DNA from 3 places in the Actinomadura sp. NPDC023710 genome. Region 2 is predicted to be linked to each of the others. Evidence: riboswitches for the same ligand, from Rfam matches in the RefSeq annotation. Region 2 holds a riboswitch; each other region holds the start of a gene.
What was found. Region 2 has a riboswitch for thiamine pyrophosphate ahead of thiO (glycine oxidase ThiO). Riboswitches for the same ligand answer to the same signal wherever they lie in the genome.
Positions count from the first base shown of each region.

Region 1: another riboswitch for thiamine pyrophosphate. It lies ahead of AB0H37_RS15695 (cytosine permease); the one in region 2 lies ahead of thiO (glycine oxidase ThiO).
Region 3: another riboswitch for thiamine pyrophosphate. It lies ahead of thiC (phosphomethylpyrimidine synthase ThiC); the one in region 2 lies ahead of thiO (glycine oxidase ThiO).

Region 1 is NZ_JBFAGB010000012.1:4,545-14,396, forward strand. It holds gene AB0H37_RS15675 (DNA-formamidopyrimidine glycosylase family protein) at 1-122, shown strand, start outside; gene AB0H37_RS15680 (hypothetical protein) at 209-1,054, shown strand; gene AB0H37_RS15685 (SSI family serine proteinase inhibitor) at 1,181-1,522, opposite strand; gene AB0H37_RS15690 (rhodanese-like domain-containing protein) at 1,690-2,025, shown strand; TPP riboswitch at 2,100-2,216, shown strand; gene AB0H37_RS15695 (cytosine permease) at 2,209-3,555, shown strand; gene AB0H37_RS15700 (PAS domain-containing protein) at 3,620-5,632, shown strand; gene AB0H37_RS15705 (ATP-binding protein) at 6,004-6,549, shown strand; gene AB0H37_RS15710 (arginine deiminase) at 6,732-7,940, opposite strand; gene AB0H37_RS15715 (MFS transporter) at 7,983-9,296, shown strand.
Region 2 is NZ_JBFAGB010000014.1:172,631-182,482, reverse strand. It holds gene AB0H37_RS18555 (cation acetate symporter) at 1-231, shown strand, start outside; gene AB0H37_RS18550 (deoxyribonuclease IV) at 1,179-2,024, opposite strand; gene pknB (Stk1 family PASTA domain-containing Ser/Thr kinase) at 2,045-3,967, opposite strand; gene AB0H37_RS18540 (DMT family transporter) at 4,004-4,975, opposite strand; gene AB0H37_RS18535 (thiazole synthase) at 5,111-5,914, opposite strand; gene thiS (sulfur carrier protein ThiS) at 5,917-6,117, opposite strand; gene thiO (glycine oxidase ThiO) at 6,114-7,241, opposite strand; TPP riboswitch at 7,231-7,344, opposite strand; gene AB0H37_RS18520 (FAD-dependent oxidoreductase) at 7,437-8,672, shown strand; gene AB0H37_RS18515 (helix-turn-helix domain-containing protein) at 8,731-9,105, shown strand; gene thiE (thiamine phosphate synthase) at 9,213-9,852, shown strand, end outside.
Region 3 is NZ_JBFAGB010000020.1:50,806-60,657, forward strand. It holds gene AB0H37_RS23230 (AraC family transcriptional regulator) at 1-342, opposite strand, end outside; gene AB0H37_RS23235 (NAD(P)H-binding protein) at 425-1,273, shown strand; gene AB0H37_RS23240 (anthrone oxygenase family protein) at 1,291-1,794, shown strand; gene AB0H37_RS23245 (DUF1838 family protein) at 1,853-2,827, opposite strand; gene AB0H37_RS23250 (hypothetical protein) at 2,921-3,061, shown strand; gene AB0H37_RS23255 (metallophosphoesterase) at 3,088-3,924, shown strand; gene AB0H37_RS23260 (TetR/AcrR family transcriptional regulator) at 3,932-4,513, opposite strand; gene thiC (phosphomethylpyrimidine synthase ThiC) at 4,722-6,488, opposite strand; TPP riboswitch at 6,484-6,597, opposite strand; gene AB0H37_RS23270 (hypothetical protein) at 6,648-7,643, opposite strand; gene AB0H37_RS23275 (histidine kinase) at 7,822-8,985, shown strand; gene AB0H37_RS23280 (CDP-alcohol phosphatidyltransferase family protein) at 9,116-9,799, shown strand; gene AB0H37_RS23285 (mannose-1-phosphate guanyltransferase) at 9,796-9,852, shown strand, end outside.

The sequences.
Region 1 (9,852 bases), on a different contig from region 2:
CGGTGTGCGGGGACACGGTCCGCGAGGTGTCGTTCGCCGACTCCGCGCTCCAGTACTGCCCCACCTGCCAGACGGGCGGCAAGCCGCTCGCCGACCGCCGCATGTCCCGCCTCCTCAAGTAGCGCCGGGCGAATCCGGCCGTGGGCCGGAGGGCCCGGGCGTATCCTGTCGCGCGTCGACTGCGGTGATCGCGTTCTCAGGAGCCGCCATGGGATACCCCCCACCCCCACCCTTCCCGCCCGGCGGCCCTGGTCACGGCGCCCCGCCGCCGCCCTACGGCGCGCCTCCGCCCGCTCCGCCGTACCCGCCTCAGGGCCCGCCTCCCGGCTACGGCCGTCCGCCGCAGGCGCCCGGTTACCCGGCACCCCAGCAGGGCGGTTACCCGGCACCGCAGCAGGGCGGCTACCCCATGCCGCAGCATCCGCAGCACCACCAGCCGCCGCCGCAGCAGCCCGCCGACCTGTACGGGTCGCCGATCCTCGTCTACGACCAGCCGGCGCAGTTCTTCTCCACCGAGGCGAACTACACGATCTGGAGCCCGCAGGGGCAGCCCGCGGCGTACGTCCGGGAGGAGGGTGTGAGCGGCGCGAAGAAGGCCCTGCGCGTCATGAACCAGGGCAGCCAGACCAAGGCCGAGCGCAAGCTGTCGATCTTCCGTCCGGACGGCATGCCGTACTTCCTGTTCCACAAGCCGTACGGGTTCATGGGCACGCCCCGGATGCAGATCCTGACCCCGCACGGCGGGCTGGTCGGGCACCTGCGCAAGCGGGCGATGCGCGGCTGGGAGATCCTCGACCCGCACGAGCGGCAGATCGGCTACTACGAGCTGCTGAGCGGCCGGATCACCGACTGGCAGCAGCAGGAGCTCGCCCGCATCCAGCGCGGCTTCGACGGGATGGGCGAGTTCCTCTCCCAGGTGTTCACCGGGGCCGACCGCTACGTCCTGCGCATGCACGTCCAGTTGCAGGAGCCGATGCGCACGCTCGTGCTGGCCTGCCCGCTGGCGTTCGACACCGCCGTCTCCCAGAACCGCAGCATCGGCGGCTGGCTCTGACCGGCGGCCGCACGCGCAGTGAGACGGGTCAGGCCCCGGCGGGCGCCGGGGCCTGGCCTTCGGGTCGTGAACGGAGCCGGAACGGGGATGGCTCGTCCGGATGGATCGAGATGGGTCGGGACGGGGTCAGCGGACCTTCGGGACGTTCCCGAAGACCGGGCCGATCTGGCTCCAGCGGTGCAGCTGGCAGCCGTCGTCGCGGGTGAACGTGGTGTCGATCTGCTTGCCCTGCCAGGTGCCCTTGACCGTGGCGATCTCCGGACCGCCGTAGATCTTGGTGCACATCTGGTCCTTGGGGACGGGTGTGAAGGGTTCCTTGACCTTGGTGAGCGCCGCGCAGGCGCCCGCCGCCTCGGGATGGTCGCCGCCGGGCGGGTCGCAGGTCAGCCGCCAGGTCTTGGCGGGCGCCTCCTTGGAGGCCTTGACCTGCACGGTCAGCGTGTCCGCCGGTGAGCCGGACGGCTGCACGGATGTCGTGCCCGAAGGTGCTCCGGCGGAGTTTCCGTTTGCCTGTTCGTCGCCGCAGGCGGCCGTGGACAGGAGCATGGCCAGCCCGGGCGCTGCCAAAAGGAGCGTCCGATACCGCATGCGTGATTCGACGCAGGGGGGCTTCGCGCGGTTCCATGGGGGGTGTGATGAATTTCGGGGAAGACGTACCGGCCGTGGTCGCCGCGGACGTTCCGCAGGACGGCTACCTGCTGGACGTCCGGGAACAGGACGAGTGGGACGCGGGCCACGCGCCCGCGGCGGTCCACATCCCCATGCGCCAGCTCGGCGACCGCGCGGGGGAGGTCCCGCGCGACCGGGAGGTCTATGTGATCTGCCGGTCCGGGGCACGGTCCGCGCAGGTCACGTCCGCCTTGAACCAGGCGGGGTGGCTGGCGAGGAACGTCGACGACGGCATGCACGGGTGGGCCGAGGCCGGGCGCCCGATGGAGGGTGCGGGGGACGGCCCGCCCTACGTCGCGTGATCTAACGGATGTTGTGTGATCTGACCCGGATGCCCTCTTTTAGGGCGTGACGGGCGGTTGTACGATCGGGCCTGACCGATAACCGCGGGAGCTCGGGCCACAGCCGGGCTGAGAGGGCGGCCTCCAAGGCGTCGCCGACCGCATGAACCTGTCCGGGTAATGCCGGCGTAGGGAGCGTGTCCCGTGACGTCCGATGTCGACAAGCGCCCTCAGGGCGAGCGCGCCCGCGACGAGGTCCCGTACACCCTCGACGAGCCGGCCCCCAAGGTCCTCGGATTCTGGGACCAGAGCGCCTTCTGGGGGAACCTCGGCGTCAGCCTTCTGGCCTTCTCCGGCGCCTACACCGTCCTCGCGCCGGACGCCGACGGCCGGCCGACGATCTCGATCATGGCGGGCATCGTCGCGATGGCCGTCGGGACGATCCTCGGCGGGCTGATGCTCGGCCTCGCCGCCGTGCCGGGCGCGCGCACCGGGCAGCCCGCAATGGTGCTGCTGCGCGGCCTGTTCGGCGCGAAGCTGTCGTACGCGCCGACCGTCCTCAACATCGCCCAGCTCGTCGGGTGGGGCACCTTCGAGCTGATCGTCATCGCCGACGCCGCCCGCGAGCTGTGGGACGGCGTCCCGCGCTGGGGCTACGTGGTCGCCGCCGGCGCGGTCACGACCGTGCTGACGGTCTGGCCGCTCGGCTCGGTGCGGTTGCTGCGCCGCTACGTGACCGTCGCGGTGGCGATCGCGCTCGTGTACTTCTACGTCCGGCTCGTCCGGGAGCCGCTGCCCGACCTGACGCAGGGCTCGTGGGGCGGGTTCTGGCTCGGCGCGGACGCCGCGCTCGCCGTGTCGATCTCCTGGGTCCCGGTCGCCGCCGACTACACCCGGCACGCGCGCACCGAGCGCGGGGCGTTCGGCGCCGCGGCCGTCGGCTACTCCGTCACGCAGATCGTCGCCTACGTCCTCGGGCTGCTCGCGCTGGCGCTGGTCGCGGGCGACTCGGGCAAGATCTTCGACCCGTTCCTCGGCGCCTCGCTGGGCGTGGTGTTCTTCGCGGTGTTCGTGCTGCGGGAGGCCGACCAGTCGTTCGCCGACACCTACTCCACCGCGGTGTCGATCCAGAACCTGTTCCCCCGGGCCGACCGCCGGGTGCTGAGCGTCGCGCTCGGCATCGGCATCACCGTGCTCGCGCTGGTCCTGGACATCGGCGACTACGCCGGCTTCCTGTCACTGATCGGATCGGTGTTCGTGCCGATGCTCGGCGTCCTCGCCGCCGACTTCTTCCTCGGCCGCCGCCGGGCGGGCGGCTGGGACGTCTCGCGGACCGCGCCGTCCCGCTGGGGCATGATCGCGGCATGGGCGATCGGGTTCGTCGTCTACCAGCTCGTCAACCCGGGCACGGTCGCCCGCTGGACCGCGTTCTGGTCGGACGTCCGGGACGCGCTGCACGTCACGCCGCAGACGTGGATGAGCGCCTCGCTGCTGTCGTTCCTGGTCGCAGGGGTCGCGGCCCTGCTCATCGGCAGGCTTACCAGACGGTAAGGTTTGGGTCGAAAGCAAGTTTCGGCGCAAGTTGCCCGGCGGCAGGCCGGAGTGCGGTGGCACGATGACAGACGTGTATCAGCACGTGCACGATCCGATCGCGCGGGCCGTCATCGAGAGCGCCGCCGACGCGATCGTAGCCGTGGACCAGCGGCACCGGGTCACCGTGTGGAACCCGGCGGCCGAGCGCATGTTCGGCTGGACCGCCGAGGAGGTGCTCGGCCGGGTCCCGCCGATCGTCCCCGACGAGCTGAAGGCCGAGCACAACGCCGTCCAGGAGCGGCTCCTCACCCGGCCCGGCGGCGAGGGCGACGGCGACGGCGGGCAGATCTCGATCGCCACCCGCCGCTTCCACCGCGGCGGACGGCTCATCGACGTCCGCATCGACACGAGCCTGCTGAAGGATCCGAGCGGCACGCTGCTCGGCTGGGTCGGGGTGTACCACCCGGTCGAGGACGACGAGATCGTCCAGCACCGCATGACCGAGCGGGCCCGGCTCGTCCGGCGGCTGAACGACATCGTCGCCGACCTCGGCGCCGAGCTCGACCTCGCCGTCGTGCTCGACCGGATCACCGCCGCGCTCATCGAGCTCACCGGCGCCGACGCCGGCGGCTTCGTCAAGATCGAGGGCGATCGGCTGCGGCTGGTCAGCATGTCCGGGCTGCCGGAGCGGATGCGCGGCCGGTGCGCCGAGCTGCGGCCGAGCCTGGTCGGGGAGCTGCTGCGGTCGGGCAAGACCGTCAAGCTGGCGACGGGCGAGCGGCGCCTCGGCGACCTGATCTGGTCGGAGCTGCCCGGCCTGCACACGATCGCCCTCGGCCTGTCGTACCTGCAGAACCGGCCGTACGGCGCGATGTACGCGCTGTTCTCCGGCCGCAAGGTCGGGCACACCGAGCTCGAACTGCTGGAGCTGCTCGCCGGGCACGCCGGGGTCGCGGTCGGCAACGCCGTCGCCTACGCGGAGGTCGTCCGGCAGCGGGCGCACGAGCGCGCCGTCATCGACTCCAGCGCCGACGGCATCGCGGTGCTGGACCACGACCTCGTCGTCCGGCACTGGAACAACGCCGCGCACACCCTCACCGGCATCCCGCCGGAGGACGCGATCGGGCGTCCGCTGCCGTTCGACATGCCCGCGCTCGGCGAGATGCTCACGTTCCGCCTGGAGTCGGGCACGTGGCTGAACGTGCTGGCCGCCGAGATCGAGGAGACCGGCGAGCTGGTCGTCGACTTCCGCGACGTCTCGGAGGCCAAGGCGCTGGAGGAGGCCAAGGACCTGTTCCTCGCCACGACCAGCCACGAGCTGCGGACCCCGATCACGGTCGTGCAGGGGTTCGCGTCCACGCTGGTCAACCGGTGGGACGAGCTGACCGACGCCGACCGCCGCGCCGCCGTCGCCACCATCGCCGAGCGCGCCCAGTCGCTCGGGCGGCTCGTCGAGCACCTGCTGCTCGGCTCCCGCGCCGGGGCCGACGAGCTGGCCGTGACGATCGAGCCGTTCGACCTCGCCCGCGTCCTGGAGGGCGTGGTCGCCGGGTTCCGCTCGCTGTCGCCGCTGCACCGGGTGGAGCTGGAGATCGAGCCCGACCTGCCGCTGTGCAGCGGGGACGCGATGGCCACCGACATCGTCCTCGGGCAACTGCTGGAGAACGCGTTCAAGTACTCCCCGGACGGCGGAACCGTGCGGGTGCGGGCCCGCCGCGAGGGCCCGGGCATCGTCGTCACGGTCTCCGACGAGGGCATCGGCATCCCGATCGGGGACCATGAGCGGATCTTCGAGCGGTTCGTCCAGGGGGACGCGGGGGACCGCCGCCGGTTCGGCGGAATCGGGCTCGGCCTGTACATCGTCAGACGGCTGACGGAGGCGCAGGGCGGCACGATCTCCGCCCATCCCGCTCGACGTGAGACATCTCACATCGAACCCACCCAAACTTCCAATAACGGGACTTTTGGCGCTGAAATCCCCGAAGAGCAGCAGACCACTCGACTACTCTCCGTCACCGAAAGGCGCGGACCCGCAGGTGGCGCACGGGCGGGCGAGGGGACGTGCATGCGCCTCGTGTTGCGTCCGGCGCGCTGAGCGGACGGTTACTTACCGTGCGGACAGTCCGTCCCGGGCGGTCCGGTGAGACGTGCGTGACCAGCGCTTTCGGCGGTCTCGCGGGGTGGCAGGCTGGGAACGGTGCGGAGAAGTGCGGTGTCGGCGGGGTGTGACGGACGAAACGCGTGTGTGAGGAGTAAATCCGCCGTTGGCTGGATAGATCCTTGGTTGGTCGCCGTTGGTGACGAGATTCCGATCCCGGGGGTGATCACCGTGACCGGACGGCCGATGACTCGTTGTGCAGGTGGTGAACTGATCCGTTCGGGTTTCCCGTCATGGCCATCAGGGCATTTCGGACGTACCGGAAGGGTGATGACGGGACTCGTCCGAGCGAGCGGAGTATCGGGGAGGTGAGGGCGTCGAGCGTCGTACTGCTGCCACACGCACCGTCCAGCGTCGCGGTCGCCCGCAGGCGCCTCAGCTCGGAGCTGACCGACTCCGGCGTCTACGACTCGGTCGTGGACGACGCCAGTGTCATCGTCAGCGAGCTGCTCAGCAACGCTCTGCGGCACGCGCGGCCGCTGCCGTCCGGCCAGGTGAAGGTCTGCTGGCTGTGCCGCGGTGACCTCCTCGAAGTGGAGGTCAGCGACGGCGGCGCCATGACCGAGCCGCGTCGCGGCCCGGGAACGCTGTCCTCGCTCGGCGGGCGCGGGCTCGGCATCGTCGAGGCCCTGTCCGAGGGCTGGGGAGTACGCCACGAGGACGGCACCACGACGGTCTGGGCCATTCTGCGGACGCCCAGGTCGTCCGGCGACGACCGGATGGACGCTCCTGCCGGTGCGCACGCCGTCGTACCGGATCTCTCCGCATTTCCGGACCTGCTCGACGAGCCGGACGAAGACCTCTGCAACGGAAGCAGGAGTGAAGTGGCTCGAAGCCGGGCATATCCGGCATAGAGCGACCCTGCCTGGAAGGAACCCCGCCCGACCTTGTATGGTCCTCTCCAACGCTCGGGCGATGTCGTGCCCCCGTCGACATCGCGAGCGTTGATGGTTCTTCCCGGCGCCGCGCGCCTCTGAGCCCCCGGCGCCGGGAAGAACACAAAATCCGCTCTTGAGCCGTGCGGCTCGGGCGAGGCTCAGATCTCCTCGCGGAGGATCGGGCACGACATGCAGCGGGGACCGCCCCGCCCCGTCCCGAGCTCGCTCCCGCTGATCCGGATGACCTCGATCCCGGACGCCTCCAGCTGCGCGTTGGTCTCGATGTTGCGTTCGTAGGCGACGCACAGCCGCGGGGCCACGGCCAGGGTGTTGTTCCCGTCGTCCCACTGCTCGCGCTCGGCGGTGACCGGGTCGAGGCCGGTGTCGATCACCTTGAGGCGGTCCAGGCCCATCGCGTCGGCGGCGGCCTGGAGGAACGGGCGCGGCTCGGCGACGTGCAGGTGGCCGTCGTCCAGCGTCACCGTGTAGGCGGTCAGCGAGTGCGCCACCGGCGGGTACATCACGACGGTGTCGACGTCGACCATCGTGCAGACGGTGTCGAGGTGCATGGTGGCGCGCTCCTGCGCGATCGGCACGGCCAGCACCGTACGGGCCAGGCCGGCCCCGATCACCTGGCGGGCCAGGCGCTCGACGCCCGCCGGAGTCGTCCGCTCGCCGGTGCCGACGGCGACCACACCCGGGCGCAGGAGCAGGACGTCGCCGCCCTCCAGATGCTCCAGCGACGGCGTGTAGACCGGCTCCACCCCGGCGAACCGCGGATGGTGCGCGTAGACCAGCCCGGTGAGGGCCGACTCGCGCCGCCGCGCCTCCATTGCGAGGCTCGTCACCGCGACGCGGTCGCCGATCCAGGTGCTGTTGTCGCGGGTGAACAGCAGGCCCGGCAGCGGGTCGACGATGAAGTCCTGCTCGTCCATCAGCCGGTAGACGAGGCCGTGCCCGGCCTTCAGCTCCTCGTGAGCGAGCCCGGCGATCAGGGTGTGCGCGAGGTTCTCCGGGTCGAGCCCGCGCAGATGGTCCTCGACGACGCGGCGGAGCTGGTCGCCGAGGCGCAGGTCGACGATGGCGTCGGCGATCGCCTGCTCGCGCGCGCCCTCGTACTCCAGGGCGTCCTGCAGCAGCTCGGTCACGTAAAGGACCTCGACGCCGCGCGACCGCAGCGCCTCGGCGAACGCGTCGTGCTCCTCCTGCGCGCGGCCCGCCCACGGGATCGCGTCGAACAGGAGCTTGTCGCTGTTGCGCGGGGTCAGCCGCTTGAGCTCCGCGCCGGGACGGTGCAGCAGCACCGTCCGCAGCCGTCCGACCTCGCTGGTGACCCGGTGCTCGTGCGCTGTCTTCGCTGCCGTCACCCTCCGCAGTCTAGGTGGCGGACGCTATGCCACCATTCGAGGGTGATCGGCAGGAACGCGGGGCTTCCCCTCCACCTCACGTCGGCGACGATGCTGCGCGTGTCCGCCGAGGGGGTCGCGACCGCGCTCGTCCTGACCGTCCAGGCGCGGACGGGCCACGCCGCCACCGCCGGGTACCTGCAGACCGCGATGACGCTGCCGTACGTGCTGAGCGGGCCCGTGATCGGGAACGCGCTGGACCGGGTGGCGCGCCCCCGCCGCGGCGCCGTCGCCCTCGCCGTCTGCTACGTCGCCGCGACCGGGCTGCTGCTGGTCCTCGCGGGGCGCTCGCCGCTCGTCCTGGCGCTGGTCGTCGCCGCCGTGATCGGCTGCACCGAGCCCATCGTCGTCGCGCTGACCAGCCTGCTGCCCCGGTTCGTCCCCGCCGGCCGGCTCTCGCGCGCCTACGGCCTGGAGGCCTCCAGCTACAACGTCGCCGGGATCGCCGGCCCCGGCCTCGCCGCCGGCCTGGCCGCCGTGGCCGGCGGCCAGTACGCCGGGATCGCCGTGGTCGCGGTCGGCGCCCTCGGCCTCCTGACCCTCCCGTTCCTGCCCTTTCCCGGCCCGTCCGCGAGCGCGGACGGCGCGGCTCCGGGTTCGGCTGCGGTGGAGGCCGCCGCCGACACGGGCGCGGTCGGCGGGCGGGCGGCGGCCATCGAGACGGCGACGGGCGCCGAGGCGCGTCCGGTGCCGGCCGGAGTGGTCTCGGTGATCACGGGCGGGCTGGTGGTGCTGGCGCAGGGCCGGGTGCTGCGGGCGCTGACCGTCGCGACGACGCTCGCGTGGATGGGCTTCGGCGGCGTCGCCGTCACGGCGGTGCTGCTCGCCGAGCACATCGGCGCGCCGCCCAGCGCGGGCGGACGGCTCCTGGTGGCCATGGCGGTCGGCTCGCTGATCGGCTCCCTGGCGGCCAGCCGGTGGCTGACGCCCAAGCACGCCGAACCCGTCATGATCGCCGGGCTCGTCGCGTTCGGGGCGTCGCTCGCCGCCCTCGCCGTCACGCCGTCCATGCCATGGGCGACGGCGGCGTTCGTCTTCGCGGGGATCGCGGAGGGACCGGTGTTCGCGGCCACGCTCATGCTGCGCCAGCGCGAGTCGCCCCCGGACCGGCTCGGTCAGGTCAACACCACGGGCGGCAGCCTCAAGATCGGCGCATCCGCGGTCGGCGCCGCGCTGACCGCCGCGTCCGCCGACGCGATCGGCCCGGTCGGCCTGGTCCTCGCGATCGCCGGATTCCAGCTCGCGGGCGCCCTCCTCGGCTACCTCCTCCTGCGCACTCCCGAACGCGAGGCCGGCGTCGTCGAGGACGGTGCCTGAACCGGAGGGACCCGCGCACGGCCGCACGGACAAGGGGGGAAACGTCCACGACCGAGAGGCCGGCGCATGCCGACAACGAGCCGCCCCTCGCCACCGCGGCCCGGGCCGGCGTCGACGCCGCGGGACGCCATGGGCTCGCGGTCACCCGTGTCCGGGACGGTGTCCGCGACGAGCTGGTCTTCGACCGCGTGACCCACCGCTTCCTGGGCACCCGCACCGTCATCGCGGGCAAGGGCCATCCGTTCGGGCCGCCGGGCACGACGACCCAGTCCAGCGCCCTTCTGAACACAGCGATCGTGGACCGGGCCCCGCGGGCGGCTGAATAATCGGTCGACTTCCGCCGGGGGCGGCCGTAATGTCCGAGGCATGTTCTTCGCAGCCGGCACCCGGACGCTCGCAGGCATCGCCCTGCTGAGCGCGGTGCCGGCTGCCTTCTCGGCAGTGGCAGCGGGCGCGGCAGTCCGAAGCTGACCCCTCTCCGTCCCGCCTCCGGAGAACCAGCGGAGGGGGGTGGTCCAGCACTGGGCGCCTGTGTGCGCCCAATCGGTTCTCACCG
Region 2 (9,852 bases):
GGCCTGCTCCTCGGTACCGGTCTCGCCGTCGCGTCCGGGGTCCTGCACCTGTACGAGGTCCCCCTGACGGGCTGGCCCGCCGCCGCCGTGGCCGAACCCGCCGCCCTGATCGCCCCCGCGGCGTTCGCCGTCATGGTCGCGGTCTCGCTCCTGACCCGCCGCCGCGTCCCCCGCCGCGCCGACCGCGCCCTGACGAAACTGCACCTTCCCGAGGACGTGTTCGCCCGCTGAGTCCCGTTATGAACCGTTCGCGACGGCGCTCCGCTCACCGCGCCCCGCCCTCGGACCGCTCGTCCCGCCGCAGAGACCGCTCATCCGACGACTACGCTCCGTATATCTCTGACTACACACCGTTCATCGAACGCCGCGTCGTCCCCGTGTCCAGGGGTGGCGAACCCCTCTAATGTTCTCAGTGGCACCACACGTCACACCGCCCGAGGAGGGGCGGGCGGTCCCCGGCCGCGAACCCTCCCACAAGAGCAAATCCGGAGATCCGGCGACACACGCCGGATCGTGAGTCGCAGGATCCCGTACCGGGGGGGTGGGATCCCGCGACCTGTGGCTCGGGCGTCGCTGAACAGTCGGGGGGTTGTTCAGCGGCGCTCGAGTCTTTCTTATTGCTTTTTTCTCCTCCTTCGGGCCTGGCGGCCCTCCATCGTCGATAAAGCGGGCGATCGCTGGCATCGCTTCGTCTCGCCTGGCGGCTCGCTTCGCGATCAGATTCTTGCTTCGCTCGAATCTGCCTTCGGACGCGATCGCGGCCCCCGTGTCGTCGCGGGGTTGCTGCACCGGCTGCGGCGGTTGCAGTAGTCGGTGCGGGTCGGCGCTCCCCCCAACGACCTCACCTGTTGCGATCGCATCCGACAGCAGTTTCGGGCTTGCAAGATGCCCGCGCATCCAGCCGTCAGGCGAGCGCTACGCGCCAACCTGCACCCACTACTGCGAAAATCCCAGGCCGCACCGCAACCACACAACGACCTCACGGCTGCGATCGCGTCCGAAGGCAGTTTCGAGCTTGCGAGAAACTGATCGCGCAGCGAGCCGCTGGGCGAGTCGGAGCGATGCCAGCGATCGCCCGCGGTGCCCGACGATGGAGGGCCGCCAGGCCCGAAGGAGGAGGGCACTGCAATAAGCACAGCAGGGCCGCCAGGCCCGAAGGAGGAGAAAAAGCAATAGGCTCAGCCGCGTAGGCGTTTTAGGGTTTTTATGTCTTCTGCGTGGGGGGCGGGGGCTCGGCCCGGGGTTTCGATGATGAAGGGGACGCCGGTCGTGGCGGGGTGGCGGAAGAGGTCGGCGAAGGGGGATTCGCCTATCTGGCCGGCGCCGATGTTCTCGTGGCGGTCCTTGGCGGAGGCGCAGGCGTCCTTGGAGTCGTTGGCGTGGACGAGTTTCAGGCGGCCCTCGCCCACGGCGGCGACCAGGGCGTCGAGGGTGTCCTTGGCGCCGCCCGGGGCCGCCAGGTCGTGGCCGGCGGCGAAGGCGTGGCAGGTGTCGAAGCAGACGCCGAGCTTCGGGTGGTGGTCGAGGCGCTCGAAGAACGGGGCCAGGTCCTGGACCTTGGCGCAGAGCATGTTGTTCTGGCCGGCCATGGGCTCCAGGAGCAGGTCGGGGCCGTCCTCGGGGATCTCGTCGAGGAGCGGCAGAACGTGCTCGCGGACCTGGGCCATGGCCTCGTCGTAGGTCCGGGTGACGGCGGAGCCGGTGTGGACGACGACGCCGCGGGCGCCGATGGCGCGGCCCCGGGTCAGGGAGTGGCGGACGGCCGCGAGCGACCTGTCGAGCGTCTCCGGGGCGGGGGAGCCGAGGTTGACCAGGTACGGGGCGTGGACGTAGACGGGGATGCCCTCGTCCCGGAGCTTGGCGTCCTCGGCCGGCTTCCCCTCGGGCAGGGCCCAGCCGCGGGGGTTGGAGACGAAGACCTGGACCGCCTCGGCGCCGATCTCGGCGGCGTACTTCAGGCCGCCGGTGGCGAGGCCGCCGGCCACGGGGACGTGCGCCCCGACGGGGCTGGTGGGTGAGGTCATGGCGCGTTCAGACTAGCCGGTCAGGGGCCCCGGACGATCGTGATGGTGGAGCCGCGCGGGGCCTCGCCGCTGTTGGGCGACTGGAAGCGGACGACGTTGCCGCCGAAGCCCGTCACGTTCACGCGGAAGCCGGAGTCCTCCAGCGCGCTCCTGGCGTCGTTGACGCGGCGGCCGGTGAGGTCCGGGACGGGGACGTTCTGGTTGCCGTCGCCGTCGTCGCAGCCGAACTGGAAGGGGCCCGCGTCGACGATGCAGTCGCGCTTGTTGACGACGATGGTGACCTTGTCCCCGCGGGAGACGCCGGTGCCCTCGGACGGGTCCTGCTCGATCACCGTGTCGGGGTCCTTGCCGTCCGCCTGCTTCTTCTTGACGGTGACGTCCAGGCCCATGGAGCGCAGCTGGTTGGCTGCGGTGTCGCCGTTCTGGCCGACGAGGCCGGGCATCGACATCCCCGTGGAGACGACGATGGAGACGCGCTCGTCGGGGGACTGCTTCTCGCCGGCGTCCGGGTCGGTGCTGATGACGTCGCCCTTGGAGACGGTCTGCGAGGGGGTGGTGCTCGTCCGGCCGACGGTGAAGCCCTTGTCCTCCAGGGCCTTCTTGGCGTCGGCGAGGGACTTGCCCCCGACGTCGGGCACCTCGCGGGGCGTGATGCCCCGGGAGGGCGTGAGCGTGACCGTCTGGCCCTTGGCGAGGCGGGCCCCTGCGGGCGGGTCGGACTTGGCGACGCCGCCCTTGTGGACGCGGTCGCTGTAGACCGCCTTGGCGGTGCGCACGTCCAGGCCGTCGGACTCCAGCTGGTCGCGGGCGTCGGCGACCTTCATCCCGATGATCGAGGACGGGACGTGCTCGTACTGGCCGGACGTCTGGTACCAGACGGCCCAGCCGAGGATGACCGCCGCGATCAGGCCGATGGCGATCAGGACGTAGCGGCCGGTCAGGGCCCCGATGGCGCGGTCGGCCCTGGTGGGGCGGGCGGCGTACTCGGGCGCCAGGGTCTCGGCGTCCATGACGGCGGTGCGGCCGTGGGCGGGCGGGGCCTCCAGGACGCTCGTCGCGTTGCGGGACGCCTCCTCGACGCGGCGGTCGAAGTCGCGGGGCAGGCCGCCGAACACCTCGGTGACCTCGGCCAGGTACTGGTTCGCGTCCTGCGGGCGGCGCACCGGGTCGTGGCTCGTGGCGTCGGTGACCAGGGCGTCCACCTGCGGGGGGATGCCGGGGACGACGCCGGACGGCGGCGGCACCGTCTCGTTCACGTGCTTGTAGGCGACCGCCAGGGGGGTGTCGCCCTGGTGCGGCAGCCGCCCGGTGATCAGTTCGAACAGCATGATCCCGGCGGCGTAGACGTCGGAGCGGACGTCGGCGTTGCCGGACAGCACCTGTTCGGGCGCCAGGTAGCCGACCGTCCCGATGATCATGCCGGTCTTGGTCATCTTGCTGGCTGTCTCGGCCCGCGCGAGGCCGAAGTCGGCGACCTTGACCTGGCCGTCCTCGGTGATCAGCACGTTCTCGGGCTTGACGTCGCGGTGCACGAGCCCGGCCCGGTGCGCGGCGCCGAGCGCGGCCAGCACCGGCTGCATGATCTCCAGCGCGGCGCGGGGGCCGAGGCGCCCGAGCGAGTTCAGCGCGTCGCGCAGGGTGCGGCCGGCGACGTACTCCATCACCAGGAAGACGTGCTCGCCGTCGGTGCGCTGGTCGTAGACGGCGACGACGTTGGGGTGGGACAGCGCCGCGGCGGCCTTGGCCTCGCCGATGAAGCGGGCGACGAAGTCCTCGTCGGAGGCGAGTCCGGCGTGCATCACCTTGATCGCGATGATGCGGTCGAGCCTGAGGTCGCGCGCGAGGTAGACCGTGGCCATGCCCCCGCGCGCGATGCGGGACTCAATGCGGTAGCGCCCGTCGAGCACCCGCCCGACGAGAGGATCTGCAACCGTCGTGTCCATCGGTGCGAGTTTACGGGCGAATCCGCATGGATCTCATCAGTCGCGAGTATGAGCATCGATGAGCCCGGAGGGTGACACCTCCGGGGCGCCCGGTTCGGGCGTGACGGGCGGGACGCGGCGGCGCAGCGTCCGCGTGCTGCGGGAGACGGCCACGCCGGCGAGGCACAGCAGCCCGCCGCCGAGGGTGACCAGCCCGGGGACCTCGTCGAGGAACAGCCACGACATCCCCACCACGAGGGCGGGCGCGGCGTAGGTGGTGGCGCCCATCTTCCCGGCGGTCGTGCGGGCCAGGGCGTATCCCCAGGTCGTGAAGGCGACCGCGGTCGGGAAGACGCCCAGATAGACCATGTTGAGGGTGGCGCCCGCGGAGGCGTCCGCGGCCTGCGAGACGAGCTGCCCGGAGAACGGCAGGCAGGCGACCGCGCCGATCGCGCAGGAGAACGTGGTGAACTGCAGCGCCGACGCGTGCCTCAAGGCCGGCTTCTGGGCGACGACGCCCGCCGCGTAGGTGACGGCGGCGGCCAGGCAGAGCAGCACCCCGCCGACGGACGAGCGTCCGTCGCCCGACATCGACAGTCCGACGACGGCGGCGCCGGCGAACGACACGGCCATGCCGAGCATCAGCCGGGACGACAGGCCCTCCTTCAGCAGCCAGCCGCCGAGGAGCGCGATGAGGATCGGCCCGATGTTGACGACGAGGGCGGCGGTGCCCGCGTCCACCAGCTGCTCGCCCCAGTTCAGCACGACCATGTAGGCGCCGAACCACAGGACGCCGGCGGTGACGATGCCGGGCCAGGCGGCCTTGGGCGGCAGGCCCCCGCCCCGGACGAGCCAGATCGTCCCCAGCACGACCGTCCCGGAAAGGAGGCGGCCGAGGGCGAGGGCGCCGGGACTGTACTCGGCGCCCGCACTGCGGATGGCGACGAAGGCCGAGGCCCAGAACACCACCGTGACCGTCGCCGCCGCCACCGCGAGCTTGCCGGCGCGCGCGCCGCTGTCCTGCTGCATGTCACGCACCTTAGGGAGAGGACGTTTCCATCAACACCGAAGCGTTCTGTGGGGTTGCGCCCCGGTATGCCCAGTCTGATGGCGCGTGACTTTTCAGGTCCAGCGAAATCTTCTACAGGTGGATCTTTAGCATCGCTACGAGGTCGCGAGTCCGTCGAACGGGGAGGACGCCTGGGCGTAGCGGCGCTTGGGGATGCGCCCGGCGAGCCGCGCGAGCCGCCCGCCCTCGACCGCGTGCCGCATCGCGGCGGCCATCCGCGCCGGGGACTGCGCGCGGGTGACGGCGGTCGCGAGGAGCACGGCGTCGCAGCCGAGCTCCATGGCCAGGGCCGCGTCGGACGCCGTGCCGAGCCCCGCGTCCAGGATCACCGGGACGGTCGCGCGCTCGACGATCAGCTCGATGTTGTGCGGGTTGCGGATGCCGAGGCCCGACCCGATCGGGGAGCCGAGCGGCATCACGGCCGCGCAGCCGATCTGCTCCAGCCGGTGCGCCAGGACCGGGTCGTCACTGGTGTAGGGCAGGACGACGAAGCCGTCGTCGACGAGCTGCTCGGCGGCCTCGACCAGCTCGATCGGGTCGGGCAGCAGCGTGCGCTCGTCGGCGATCACCTCTAGCTTGACCCAGTTCGTCCCGAGCGCCTCCCGGGCGAGCTTGGCGGTCAGGACGGCCTCGCCCGCGGTGAAGCAGCCGGCGGTGTTCGGCAGCACCCGGATGCCGCACTCGGTCAGCACGTCCAGCACCGAGCCGCGGGCGGACGGGTCCACCCTGCGCATCGCGACCGTGGTGAGCGCCGTCCCGGACGCGGTCAGCGCCTCGCGCAGCACCGCCATGCTCGGCGCCCCGCCCGTTCCCATGATCAGCCGCGAGCCCAGCTCCTCGCCCGCGATGACCAGCCCGTCGGTGCCCGCTTCTCCGGGGCCCGCTTTTCCGGTGTCCATCCTCAACCTCCCTGGACCGCGGTCAGCACTTCGATGCGGTCGGCGTCCCGCAGGGGCGTGGCCTCCCACTCCGCGCGCCGGACGACCTCGTCGTTCAGCGCCGCCGCCACGCCCGTCGCGACGGCCGTGACGGACGCGACGACCTCGGCCACGCTCACGCCGTCGGGCAGCTCGCGCGCCTCACCGTTGACGATCACTTTCATGCGCTCACCTCGGGGGAGAAGCGGTCGGGGGCGAACGGCCCGGCGACCTCGGGGACGGGCCCGTCCAGCAGCATCGCGGACAGGATGTCGGCGCTCACCGGCGTGAGCAGGATGCCGTTGCGGAAGTGCCCGGTGCCCACGAGCAGCCCGGGCAGCGCGGTCGGGCCCATCACGGGCGCGTTGTCGGGGGAGCCGGGCCGCAGCCCGGCGCAGACCTCCGCGAACTCCAGCTCGGTGATGCCGGGCAGCAGCTCGCGGGCGTCGCGCAGCAGCTCCCACAGCCCGCCGGCGGTGACGCGCGTGTCGAAGCCCAGCTCCTCCTGCGTGGCGCCGAGGACGATCTCCCCGTCCGCACGCGGCACCAGGTAGACCGACGACCCCCGGACGAGGCCGCGGGTCGCCCGCCGCAGGAACGGCGCGCGGGTGCGCAGCCGGATCACCTGGCCCTTGACCGGGCGGACGGGTGGAACGGTCCCGGGAGGCAGGCCGCCGAGGTCGCCCGACCACGGCCCCGCGGCCAGCAGCACCCGGTCCGCGCGGATCACGGTGCCGTCGTCCAGGCCCACGCCGGCGGCGGCGCCGTTCTCGACGACGACGCGCTCGGCCCGCCGCCGGACGAGCCGGACCCCCAGCCGCTCGCACGCCGCCAGCAGCGCCGGGGCGAGCCGGCGGGGGTCGACCGAGCCGTCCTCGGGGGCGAGCAGGCCGCCGCGCACGCCGGGCGCGAGCATCGGCTCCAGCCGCCGGCACTCGCGGCCGGTGAGCGCCTCGGCGGGGATGCCCAGGTCCTCCTGGAAGCGGCGCAGGTCGTCCAGGTGCCGCAGGTCGTCGGAGTCGAAGGCGACCTCGAGGATCCCGTCGGTGCGGTAGCCGGTCTCCAGGCCGGTCAGCTCCTCCAGTTCGGCGACGAAGGCGCCGTACCGGTCGCGGGAGGCGAGGCCGAGCCGCAGCAGCGGCTCCTCGCCGTAGGTCAGCTCGCTGACCGGGGTGAGCATGCCCGCCGCCACGGAGGACGCCCCGGACGCGGGCGCGGGATCGACGAGCGTCACGGCGGCGCCGCCGGCGGCGGTGCGCCAGGCGGTGGCCAGGCCGATCACCCCGGCGCCGATGATGACGATCTGCATGCGCGCTCCCTTCGCCGGCATGATCCGGATCAGGTCGTGGCGGTCGGCGGCCCGTTCAGCCGCCCTCTCAGCCCGGTCGCACCGGACTCCCGCGCTCTGTGCTGTTCTGCTGCCCCCACCTTACGACCTCGGCGAACCGGGCAACTGCCTGGACACCTGTCCATCCCCGGATCGCCGCCCGTTAGGGTGACCTTCATGGAGAGGGTCATCGTCGTGGGTGGCGGGCTGGCCGGCGTGCGCGCCGTGGAAGCCCTGCGGAGCAAGGGGTACGAGGGCGCGCTGACCCTCGTGTCGGCGGAGCGGCACCGGCCCTACGACCGGCCGCCGCTGTCGAAGGCCGTCCTCGCGGGCGAGTCCGACGACACGACCGTCGACGCCGACTGGGACGCGCTGCGCTGCGAGCTGCTGCTCGGCGAGCGCGCCACCGGCCTGCGGCTGGACGAGCCCGGACGGGGCGGAACGGTGGAGTCCACGGCGGGCGACCTGCGCTTCGACGGGCTCGTGATCGCGACCGGCGCCGCCCCGATCACGCTGCCGGGGGAGGGACGCCAGCACGTGCTGCGCACGATCGACGAGGCGCGCGACCTGCGCGCCCGGCTCACCGCGGGCGCCCGCATCGTGATCGTCGGGGCGGGCTGGATCGGCGCCGAGGTCGCGACCACCGCGGCCCGCCGGGGCTGCGCGGTCACCGTCGTGGAGGCGGCCGACACCCCGCTGGCGGGCGCGATCGGGCCCGAGGTCGGCGCGCTCACCGCCCCCTGGTATGCCGAGGCCGGCGTCGAACTGCGGACCGGGGTCAAGGTCGCGGAGGTGCGCGACGGGGGCCTCGCCCTCGCCGGCGGCGGCCGCGTCGACGCCGACGAGGTGGTCGTCGGCGTCGGGGTGCGGCCCGTCCTGTCGTGGCTGGAGGGCTCCGGGCTGCTGCTGGAGCGCGGCGTCGTCACCGACGGCTCGTTCCGGACCTACATGGGCGAGGAGGACACCGGGGCGCCGCGCCCGGACGTCGTGGCGGTCGGCGACTGCGCCGCCTGGTGGTCGCACCGCTACGGGCGGCGGCTCCTCGTCGAGCACTGGGACACCGCGCTGAACGCCCCCGAGGTCGCCGCCGCGGCCCTCCTCGGCCGGGACGCCGTGTACGACGCCGCCCCGTACTTCTGGTCGGAGCAGTTCGGGCGCATGGTCCAGTACGCGGGCGACCACTCGGCGTCCGAGCGGCTCGTGCGCAGGGGCGACCCGTCCGACCCCAGGTGGGCGGTGGCGTGGCTGACCGGCGACCGCCTCGACGCGATCCTCACCGTCGGCCGGCCCCGCGACCTGGTGCAGGCGAGGCGTGTGATCGCCGCCGGGACGCCGGTGGATCCGGAGGCGATCGCCGACCCGGACGTCCCCGTCCGGCAGGCTGTTCGCGCAGAGCGATCGGCGGGGACGTAACGGCTGCGCAGCGGGTTTGAGTCTTCCGAAGGCGTGGTAGCAAGGGGGCGTGACGCAGATGCACGCAACCGTTGACAGCGCACTGGACCCCCGCACCGACGCCCTGGCCGGCGAGTGGCTCACCCTCGGGGAGACCGCCGAGAGACTCGGGATCAGGCCCAACCGGATCAAGCAGCTCATCCACGAGCACCGCATCCTCGCGGTGCGCCGCGGCGGGGAGCCGATGGTGCCCGCGGCCTTCATCAAGGACGGCCAGGTCATCAAGGGTCTTCCCGGTACCCTGACCCTCCTGTCGGACGCCGGCTTCGACGACGCCGAGACGATCCGGTGGCTGTTCACGGCCGACGACACGCTGCCGGGGACGCCGGTGGACGCGCTCACCGAGAACCGGGGGACCGAGGTCCGCCGCCGCGCCCAGGCGCTCGCCTTCTAGGCCGCCGCCGGCGGCGCACGACGCACGTGACACGATCGCGGGGTCGCGCGCGGCGGGTCACCGCGCGCGCGACTCCGTGATCACCTGTGGAAAGGACGTCCCCGGCCGTGTCCAGGCACCTCCCCACCGAGCGCGCCGTCGCGCTGCGCGCCCGGCTGAGCCGAGCCCGCCTCTACCTCTGCACGGACGCGCGCGAGCGCCAGGGTGACCTGCCGGCCTTCCTCGACGCCGTGCTCGCGGGCGGCGTCGACCTCGTCCAGCTCCGCCAGAAGGGCCTGGAGGCCCGGCAGGAGACGGCCTACCTGGAGGTGTTCCGGGCGGCGTGCGAGCGGCACGGGGCGCTGCTGGCCGTCAACGACCGGGCCGACATCGCGCACGCGGTCGGCGCCGACGTGCTGCACCTCGGCCAGGACGACCTGCCGGTGCCCGCCGCCCGCGAGATCGTCGGCGGCGACATGCTGATCGGCCGGTCGACGCACTCCGGCGAGCAGGCGTCGGCGGCGGCCGCCGAGCCCGGCGCCGACTACTTCTGCGCGGGCCCGGTGTGGCCCACGCCGACCAAGCCCGGCCGCCCCGCCCCCGGCCCGAAGCTGCTGGAGTACGTCGCGGCGCAGCGCGTCGCGCGGCCCTGGTTCGCGATCGGCGGCATCGACCTCGGCAACCTGGACGAGGTCCTCGCCGCGGGCGCGGAGCGCGTCGTGGTGGTCCGGGCGATCACCGAGGCCGACGATCCGGGCGCCGCCGCGG
Region 3 (9,852 bases), on a different contig from region 2:
GTTGCCCCAGGCGCGGACGCCGAGGTCCATGGCCTCCGAGAGGCTCGTGCCGTCCGGGGTGGTGCAGCGCTGCCCCGGATGGATGACGATCTGCGGCGCGGTCGCCGGGTCGTCGCTCACGGTGTAGGGGTCCGGCCCCCGGAAGATGACCATGTCGCCTGGGCCGACGCGCTGCGGATCGCCCTCGTCCGGGACCAGCCACGCCTCGTCCCTGACCATGGAGAGCAGGGTCAGCGGCGCCTCGTCCTGGATCCGGAGCGACCAGGGCGGCGCGAGGGTCGAGCGCAGCATGAACGCTCCCCGCGCGCGCGGACCGTCGAGGAGTTCGGCCAGGGCGTCCATGGAGGCCAGCGTAGACGCTCGCGAATGCGGGCGAGCTTCTCAACGATGGTGGCCAGAACCGCCCGCCTGTTGACTCAAGGGCATGACGAACAGCGAATCCGACATCATCGAGAGCGGCCTCACCCTCGTCCTCGGCGGGACCGGCAAGACAGGCCGCCGCGTCGTCGAGCGGCTGGAGGCCCGGGACGTCCCGGTCCGGATGGGCTCGCGGTCGGCCTCGCCGCCCTTCGACTGGGAGGACGAGTCCACCTGGGCGCCCGTCCTGCGGAACGTCGAGAACGTCTACCTCTCCTACTACCCCGACCTGGCCGTGCCCGGCGCCCCCGACGCCATCCGCGCGTTCACAGGTGCGGCGGCAGGCGCGGGCGTGCGGCGCGTGGTCCTGCTGTCGGGGCGGGGCGAGCCGGAGGCGCAGGAGTGCGAGCGGATCGTCCAGGAGTCGGGCCTGGTCTGGACGGTCGTGCGGTCGAGCTGGTTCGCGCAGAACTTCAGTGAGGACTACCTGCTCGACCCCGTGCGGGCCGGCGAGGTCGTCCTCCCGGCGGGCGATGTCCCGGAGCCGTTCGTGGACGCCGACGACATCGCGGACGTGGCCGTCGAGGCGCTCACCCGGGACGGGCACGCCGGCGAGGTGTACGAGGTGACCGGCCCCCGGGCGCTCACGTTCGCCGAGGCGGTCGCCGAGATCGGCCGTGCCGCCGGACGCGAGATCGCCTTCGTTCCCGTCAGCGCGGACGACAACGCGGCGGCCCTCCGGGGGCACGGTGTGCCCGAGGACGTCATCGGCCTGCTGACCTACCTGTTCACGACCGTGCTGGACGGCCGCAACGCCCGGCCCGCCGACGGCGTCGAGCGGGCCCTCGGCCGCCCGCCGCGCGACTTCTCCGCGTACGCGGACGCGACCGCCGCCAGCGGCATCTGGAACCACTGACCCGAGGATCGGACATCATGAAATTCTCTCTCGCGGGCGTCTCGGCGACCCTCTCGATCATCATGGCGGCCGGGATGGCCGGAACGTTCTTCGGCTTCTCCACCGGCGTGATGCCCGGGTTGAACGCGGCGCGGCCCGCCTCGGCGATCGACGCCATGCAGGGCATCAACCAGAGGATCCAGAACCCGGTCTTCGTGGGGATGTTCCTCCTGGTTCCGGTGCTGGCGGCGGCGGCGGGGATCCTGCTGCTCACCCTGGACCAGAAGTCGGCGGCCCTGCTCTTCTTCGCCGCGGCCGGCCTGTACTTCGTTGGCGCGCTCCTCCCCAGCTTCGCGGTGAACATCCCGATGAACAACGACCTGGACGGCGTCACGATCCCGAAGGACGTCTCCGAGGCGGCGAGGATCTGGTCGGACTACTCCGGCCGCTGGACGGCGTGGAACACCGTCCGCGCGGTGTTCAGCTGGGCGAGCCTCCTCGCCATGAGCCTGGCCGTCTACGTCTGGGGCAAGAACAACTGACCTGGCGGATCTACGAGGCCCGTGCCCCTTTCCGGAGCACGGGCCTCGTTCCCTCTACCTAACGGCCGTTCTTCGCGCACCACTCCGCCCATGTGAGGGCGCCGTTGTCGAGCTGCTTGCGGTAGAACGACGTCCAGGAGGTCTCCGACCGCGCAGGCGCCTCGGGGGCCTTCCGGTAGAGCGGGTGGTCCCGCTGGACCTCGGCCTTCAGCCAGGGCTCCAGCTCGTCCCAGGAATCGAGGGTCCAGCTCCGGGCGTGGAACGTCAGCCGGGCGCGCACGTCCCTGTCCGCGATGCACATCGACGGGATGAACGGGCTGGACCGCGTCCAGCTGCTGGTCACCTCCATCGCGCCCTCCGGGACGCCGTGCGCCCGGCGCGCGGCCTCCCGCTTCCCGAGGTAGAAGTCGAACATCTCCCACGCGGTGTAGATCCCACCGGGAAGCCCGAAATCGTCCCCGGTCAGCGCCTTCAGGTCCGTGCGAGGCGGAATGTCCGACACCTGGGCGAGCGTGCGCTGGACGTCCTTCAGCGGCCCGAGCCTGAACTCCGGCGTGATCGGGAACGGGCCGAAATCGACGTCGTCGTTGTTCACCGGGACCAGCGGATAGGTCCTGCCGTCCAGCGGGTTGCGCCATTCCCGCAGCACTCTCGCCGGGTCCTGCGGGTCGGTGTAGAAGACGATCTCGCGGCTGAGCTGGTACAGCCTGTTCGTGCCCGGTTCGCGGTACAGGCGCCGGACGTTGTAGCCCTCGAACCCGAACAGCCTCGTCCCGTGCCGCAGTGCCGGCGCCAGGGTGTCGCCCGGCGCGTCCACGTACACGAAGCCCGAGATCCGGTACAGCATGTCCCGGCCGTCCGGGCGCCCGAGCACCTGCAGTTGCAGCCGGGTGTCACGGTCCTTGACCTGCGCGTACAGCGGGCCGGGGGCGGACGGGCCGTAGGCCGGGCGGGCGGCGGCCGCGCCCGGCACCGACCACAGCAGGCACGCGGCGGCCGCGCCGGCGAGCGCGGCCGTCATTCGGCGTCGCATCGGGGCTCCCTGGGTGAAGGGTGATGGGGGGTCGCCGCCATGCAAGCAGCCCCTGCCCGCCGAGTCACGCTCATGGGAGCAGCACGCCCCAGCATGACCGAGGAGGGCCTGGCCGAGTTCTTCGAGGCATACATCCGCCTGCCACACGAGCACGCGCACCGCCGGGAGGACGCGCCGCCCGGCGCGCGTCCCGTCCACATCCGCCTGTTCACCCTTCCCGCCGGCGACGGCTGAGCGGCGGTGGGGCTTACGATCGCGGGATGGGCGGCGTCTACGCGATCAGCGACCTGCACGTGGGGTTCCCGGAGAACCGCGCGTTCGTCGAGGGCCTGCGGCCCGCGTCCGAGGACGACTGGCTGATCGTTGCGGGCGACGTCGGCGAGCGCTTCGCCGACGTCGAGTGGACGCTGCGCACCCTCGGCGAGCGCTTCGCCAGGGTGGTGTGGGTGCCAGGCAACCACGAACTGTGGACCGTCAAGGGCGACCCCGTGCAGTTGCGCGGCGAGGCCCGCTACCGCCGGCTCGTCGACATGTGCCGCGGCCTGGGCGTGCTGACCCCCGAGGACCCCTATCCCGTCTGGGACGGCCCGGACGGCGCCGTCACGGTGGCGCCGCTGTTCATCCTGTACGACTACACGTTCCGGCCGGACGGGACGTCCAGCAAGGAAGAGGCCCTCAAGGCCGCGCACGAGGCCGGCGTCGTCTGCACTGACGAGGTCTACCTGCATCCCGACCCGTATCCCGGCCGGGACGCCTGGTGCGACGCCAGGATCGCCTACACCGAGCGGCGCCTGTCCGACCTGGAGCCGGGGACGCGGACCGTGCTCGTCAACCACTGGCCGCTCGTCCGCGAGCCCACCCGCGTCCTCTGGTACCCCGAGTTCGCCCAGTGGTGCGGCACCGAGCGCACCGCCGACTGGCACAGCCGGTTCGGCGCGGTGTCCGTCGTCTACGGGCACCTGCACATTCCCCGGACGATCTGGACCGGCGGCGTCCCGCACATCGAGGTGTCGGTCGGGTACCCGCGCGAGTGGCGCCGGCGGGCCGACGCGCCGCGCGGCCCCCGCCGCGTCCTGCCCGCCCCCGAGGCGGACTGACCGGGTCCTAGCGGGCCGCGCCCGGCGCCACGCCGGTGGCGGCGAGCGCCAGCAGCCGGGCGGCGGCGTCCGGGTCCCGCTCGGCGACCGTCGCGATCGCGCCCGCCAGCCTCAGCACGTCGCCGAACGCCGCGTCGGCGGGCGCGTCCCCGGCGCGCTGCGCGCGGGCGAGCAGCGCCTCGCCCGCCTCGGACATCGCCGCGCGGGAGCCGGAGGGGTCGAGCCGGGGGTCGCGCAGCGACACCATCGCCGAGGCCGCCATGCCGGGGAACGCGGTGATCTCCGAGACGAACGTCCGCAGCCAGGCCAGCAGGGCCTCGTCGGGGGAGGGGGAGTCCAGCAGGTCGCGGGCGGCCGAGGCCAGCCCCGTGTAGACGTCGGCGAGCAGGGCCTCCAGGAGGTCCTGGCGGGTGGGGAAGTGGCGGTAGAGCGTGCCGATGCCGACACCCGCGAGCCGCGCGACGCCTTCGAGCGAGGCGCCCGCCCCCTGGCGCTGGAAGGTCTCCCGCGCCGCGGCGAGCAGCCGCGCGCGGTTGCGGCGCACGTCGGCCCGCACCGGGCGCGCCTTCGGCGTGTCGTCGCTGGTCACGTGGGTCGTCGATCCTTCCCGGGTGGAACGGGCCTGCGGCGATCGGGAGGATCCGCGGCTTTTGGAACGGTCCCTCGATCCTATCCGCGCCGTTGCCCCGGCCTGCGCCCGGACGCGCCGGACGCGCCCGGACACGGACCGGGCCCGCCGCGCACGGTGCACGGCGGGCCCTGTGCTCTTCCCGGCGTTCCTGTGGTGCTGCGGCCGGTCAGGCGTCGGCGGACGAGACCGGGAGGTTCACCCGGCCGCCGGCGGCCCTGAACTCCTCGGCCTTCTCCCGCATCCCCGCGGCGAGGGCCTCCCCGTCGGCGAGGCCGCGCTCGGCCGCGAACCGCCGCACGTCCTGCGTGATCTTCATGGAGCAGAAGTGCGGGCCGCACATCGAGCAGAAGTGCGCGGTCTTCGCCGGCGCCGCCGGCAGCGTCGCGTCATGGAAGGCGCGGGCGGTGCCGGGGTCCAGGGACAGGTTGAACTGGTCCTCCCAGCGGAAGTCGAACCGCGCCTCCGACAGCGCGTCGTCCCACGCCTGCGCGCCCGGATGGCCCTTGGCGAGATCGGCGGCGTGCGCGGCGATCTTGTAGGCGATCACGCCGGCCTTGACGTCCTCGCGGTCCGGCAGCCCGAGATGCTCCTTCGGCGTGACGTAGCAGAGCATCGCGGTGCCGTGCCAGCCGATCATCGCGGCGCCGATCGCCGAGGTGATGTGGTCGTAGCCGGGCGCGATGTCGGTGGTCAGCGGCCCGAGCGTGTAGAACGGCGCGCCGTCGCACCACTCCTGCTGCAGGTCCACGTTCTCCTTGATCTTGTGCATCGGGACGTGCCCGGGGCCCTCGTTCATCACCTGGTTGCCGAACCGCGCCGCGATCCGCGTCAGGTCGCCCTGGGTGCGCAGCTCGGCGAACTGGGCCTCGTCGTTGGCGTCCGCGACGGAGCCGGGACGCAGCCCGTCCCCGAGCGACCAGGTCACGTCGTAGGCGGCGAAGATCTCGCAGAGCTCCTCGAAGCGGGTGTAGAGGAAGTTCTCCTCGTGGTGCGCCAGGCACCAGGCCGCCATGATCGATCCGCCCCGCGACACGATCCCCGTCTTGCGCCGTGCCGTCAGCGGCACGTAGGACAGCAGCACCCCGGCGTGGACGGTCATGTAGTCCACGCCCTGCTCCGCCTGCTCGATGACGGTGTCGCGGAAGACCTCGTAGGTGAGTTCCGCCGGGTCGCCGCCGACCTTCTCCACCGCCTGGTACAGCGGGACGGTCCCGACCGGCACGGGCGAGTTGCGCAGGATCCACTCGCGCGTGGTGTGGATGTCGCGGCCGGTCGACAGGTCCATGATCGTGTCGGCGCCCCAGCGGGTCGCCCACGTCATCTTCTCGACCTCGTCCTCGATCGAGGACGCGACGGCCGAGTTGCCGATGTTGGCGTTGACCTTGACCAGGAAGTCGCGCCCGATGACCATCGGCTCGATCTCGGGATGGTTGACGTTGGCGGGCAGCACCGCGCGGCCGGCGGCCAGCGCGTCCCGGACGAACTCCGGGGCCACGCCCTCGCGCAGCGCGGCGAACTCCATCTCCGGCGTGATCTCCCCGCGCCGCGCGTAGGCGCGCTGGGTCACCGCGCCGCCGGTGGCGCGCCGCGGCCGCCGCGGCAGGACGCCCTCGCCGTCGGCCTGGGGGAGGCGGTCTCCCCCGCCCGCGGGGACGGCAGGGGCCGGGGACCGGCGCCCGTCGTCCTCGGGGCGCGCCGCCCGGCCCTGGTAGGGGGCGGTGTCGCCGCGCTCGGCGATCCAGGACTCCCGCAGCGGCGGCAGCCCCCTGCGCACGTCGGTCTCCTGCTCGGGATCGGTGGACGGCCCGGACGTGTCGTACAGGACGACGACGTCGCCGTTGGTCAGCGGCACCTCCCGCATCGGGACCCGGATCTCCGGGCGCGAGCCCTGGAGGTAGGTCTTGCGGGCAGCTGGAACCACAGGTTCGGTCATGACGACTCGATCTCTCCCTACGCCGGCATTACCCGGTCAGGTTCATGCGGTCAGCGGCCGTCCCAGCCGCTATCTCAGCCCGGTACGCCGGGCCCCCGCGATCTGTCGCCCACGACGTTAACCCGCGCGGCCCCGCTTGCCGCAACCGCCGTCCATGGGCTAGAACGCGCCCGCGCGGATCGCGACGGGCAGGGCGAGGGCCAGGGTGCGGAGGGGGTCCGGGGCGGACGGCGACCGCTCCAACTCCATCCGGGCCTCAGCGCCGTCGCCGTCGCCGATGCGCAGCGTGGCTGAGTGCCGGCCGTCGATGCCGGTGACGACGTGGCCGTCGCCGGTCGCGCGGGTGCTGCCGAGGAGCATCCCGCCGGCGGTGTGGAAGGACGGCTCGCGCCGGCCGCGCAGGAATCCGAGGGGGCGGCCGTCCGCGTCGAGGACGCGCACGCGGTCGCGGCCCGGCAGCCGGGACGGGCCCCGGAACACCAGCAGCGCGGCGGCGTGGGGGTCGCACAGCACGATGGTCCGCCCGCCGCGCCGGCCGCTGGCCACGGCGAGGACCGCGCCGCCGCGCCGGTCGCGGTACCGGCCCCTGCCGTCCACGACCAGGTGGCGGGCCTGGGCCAGGGCGCCGTCCGCGGGCGGCGGCACCTCCTCGCCCTCATCGTCGACGACGCGCCAGGCGGCGCCGAGGATGCCCGTGGTCGCGGTCCGGACGGCCGGGAGCCATCCGGACGGGAGCGACCCGCCGGCGAGCAGCGCCACCGCGTTCCCGTCGACCTCGGCGACGGCCGCGGCGACCGGCGCCTGCTCCGGGTCGAGCCAGAGCGTCCATACCGGGTCGCCGACGGGCCACCTGATCCCTACCGCGTCCACGGCTCCGGCCGGGACGGCCGCCACCCGCCTGCCGCGGCGGAGGACCACCCCCTCCTCGCCGATGCTCACGATGAGGCGGGTCCGGTGGAGCCGGGCCGCCCAGAGGACGGCGGCGAGGGCGGCGAGCAGGCAGCCGCCGCCGCAGGGCGGCAGGATCTGGCGGGCCTTGTCCGGATCGAGGATTCCGGTGCCGGGGCGGGTCGCCAGGACGAGGGCCGCGCCGGCCGCGAGCGCGGCGAGAAGGGCGCGGAACGGCCATCGGTAGGCTCGCGCGCCGAGCGTCATCCGGAGTCCGGGCGAGGGGACGGCAGGCGGGGGGACGGACAACTGTCGGCCCTTCGTGACGGGGTCTGCAGAACTATAGGGCGGGCCTCCGGCCCCGCAGGCGCCGCCGGGAAAGATCATTCGCGTGGGCGCGGGCCGCGGTGCGCGGATCACGCGAGTGGGGGAGAATGAGCGCGTGGTGACGGTGCCCCGGGGCGATGTGACGGTGAGGGACGCCCTGGCGGCGTCGGCGCTCGCGGGGGCGGCGGCGGCCGCCGCCGTGCTGTGGCCGGGCGTCCGGGCACTGGACGCGCCGGGCGTGCTGCTGCTGGTGGCGGCGCACGTCCCGCTCGCAGTGATCCGGCGGTGGCCGGCCCCGGGCCTGCTGGCGCTGGTGGCCCTGGTGCTGCCCTACCACCTGGCGCAGTACCAGCACCACGCGCTGGTGCCCGCCGAGGTGATCGCGCTGTTCGCCTACGCGGTGCTCGGGCGCCGGGTGCGGATCGTCCTCGGCGTCGTCGCGTCCCTGCTCGGCGTCTGCGTGGTCGGCATGGCGATGCGGGCGGGGGGCGGCTCCCTGCGCGAGCAGATCGCGGTCATCGAGGCCGTGGTGTCGGTCGTCATCGCCGTCCAGGTGTGGCGGGTGCACCGGGCGCGGCTCGCGACGATCACCGAGCGGGCCGAGCGGGCCGAGCGCACGCGGGAGGAGGAGGCGCGGCGGCGGGTCGCCGAGGAGCGCCTGCGGATCGCCCGCGACCTGCACGACCTCCTCGCCCACAGCATCACCCTGATCGGCGTGCAGGCCGGCGCCGCGGCCCACCTCGCGCGCGGGGACCGGCCGCTCGACCGGGAGGAGCTGGCCGACGCGCTCGCCTCCATCGCCTCGACGTGCCGGGACGCGCGGACCGAGCTGCGCGGCACGCTCCAGGTCCTGCGCGGTACCGACGTCGGCACCCCCGGGACGCTGCCGGGGCCCCGCGCCGTCGCCGGCCTCGTGGACGCGGCGCGCAGCAGCGGGATCGACATCGACCTGCGGGACGGGGACGTCGGGACGCTGCCCCCGGAGACGGGGGTCGCCGCGTACCGGATCGTCCAGGAGGCCCTGACCAACGTGGTCAAGCACGCCGATGCGAAGCGCGCGACGGTGAGCCTGGCACGCGACGGCGGGGGGCTCGTCGTCCGGGTCGCCGACGACGGCGGGGGGCCGTCCGGCGGACCGCCCGAGGGGTTCGGGATCCTCGGAATGATCGAGCGGGCGCGCAGCGTGGGCGGGACGTTGGACGCGGGTCCGGGCGAGTCCGGCGGGTTCGTCGTCACCGCCTTCCTCCCGCTCGTGGACGCCGTCGCCCCGCGCCAGGCGTGACGTGCGCCCGGCGGAATCCGGTGGCACCCGTTAGCCGGGAACCTCCCGACTCCGACGCGGACACCGCCGGGGGGCTTTCCACCCCTTACGGATAGGGTCAGGATCAAGGGGACCAGGGGAGGCAACGTCGGTGAGCACTTTGCAGGAGGCCCCGCAGGACCGGATCTTGACGGTGCCGAACGTCCTGAGCCTCACCCGGCTCCTGGGCGTCCCGCTGTTCCTGTGGCTCGTCCTGATCGAGGCGGACTGGTGGGCGCTCGGCCTGCTGGTGTTCGCGGGCCTGTCGGACTGGCTGGACGGGAAGCTGGCGCGGGCGTTCAACCAGACGAGCAAGCTCGGCATGGTCCTCGACCCGGCCGCCGACCGCCTCTACATCCTGGCCACGCTCGTCGGGCTCACCATCCGCGACATCATCCCGCTGTGGCTGGTGCTCGCGCTCGTCGCCCGCGAGGTGGCGATCCTGCCGATCGCGCCGATCGTGCGGCGGCTCGGATACGGCGGCACGCTGCCCGTGCACTTCATCGGCAAGGCGGCGACGATGTGCCTGCTGTACTCCTTCCCGCTGCTGCTGCTCGGCGACCACGACGGCGGCGCGGGCACCGCGGCGCGGGTCGTCGGATGGGCCTTCGCCGGCTGGGGGACCGCCCTGTACTGGTGGGCGGCCGTCCTCTACTGGGTGCAGACGCGGCAACTGCTGCTGGCCGGCCGCGCCTCACCGCCCCCGGCCTCCGGGCCGGGCCCCGCGTCCAGGACGGGCGATCCGGGCGCGGAACCGCCGGCCGGCGACCAGAAGGGAGCTGAGACCCCCCGATGAAGGCCGTCGTGATGGCGGGAGGCGAGGGGACGCGGCTGCGTCCGATGACCGCC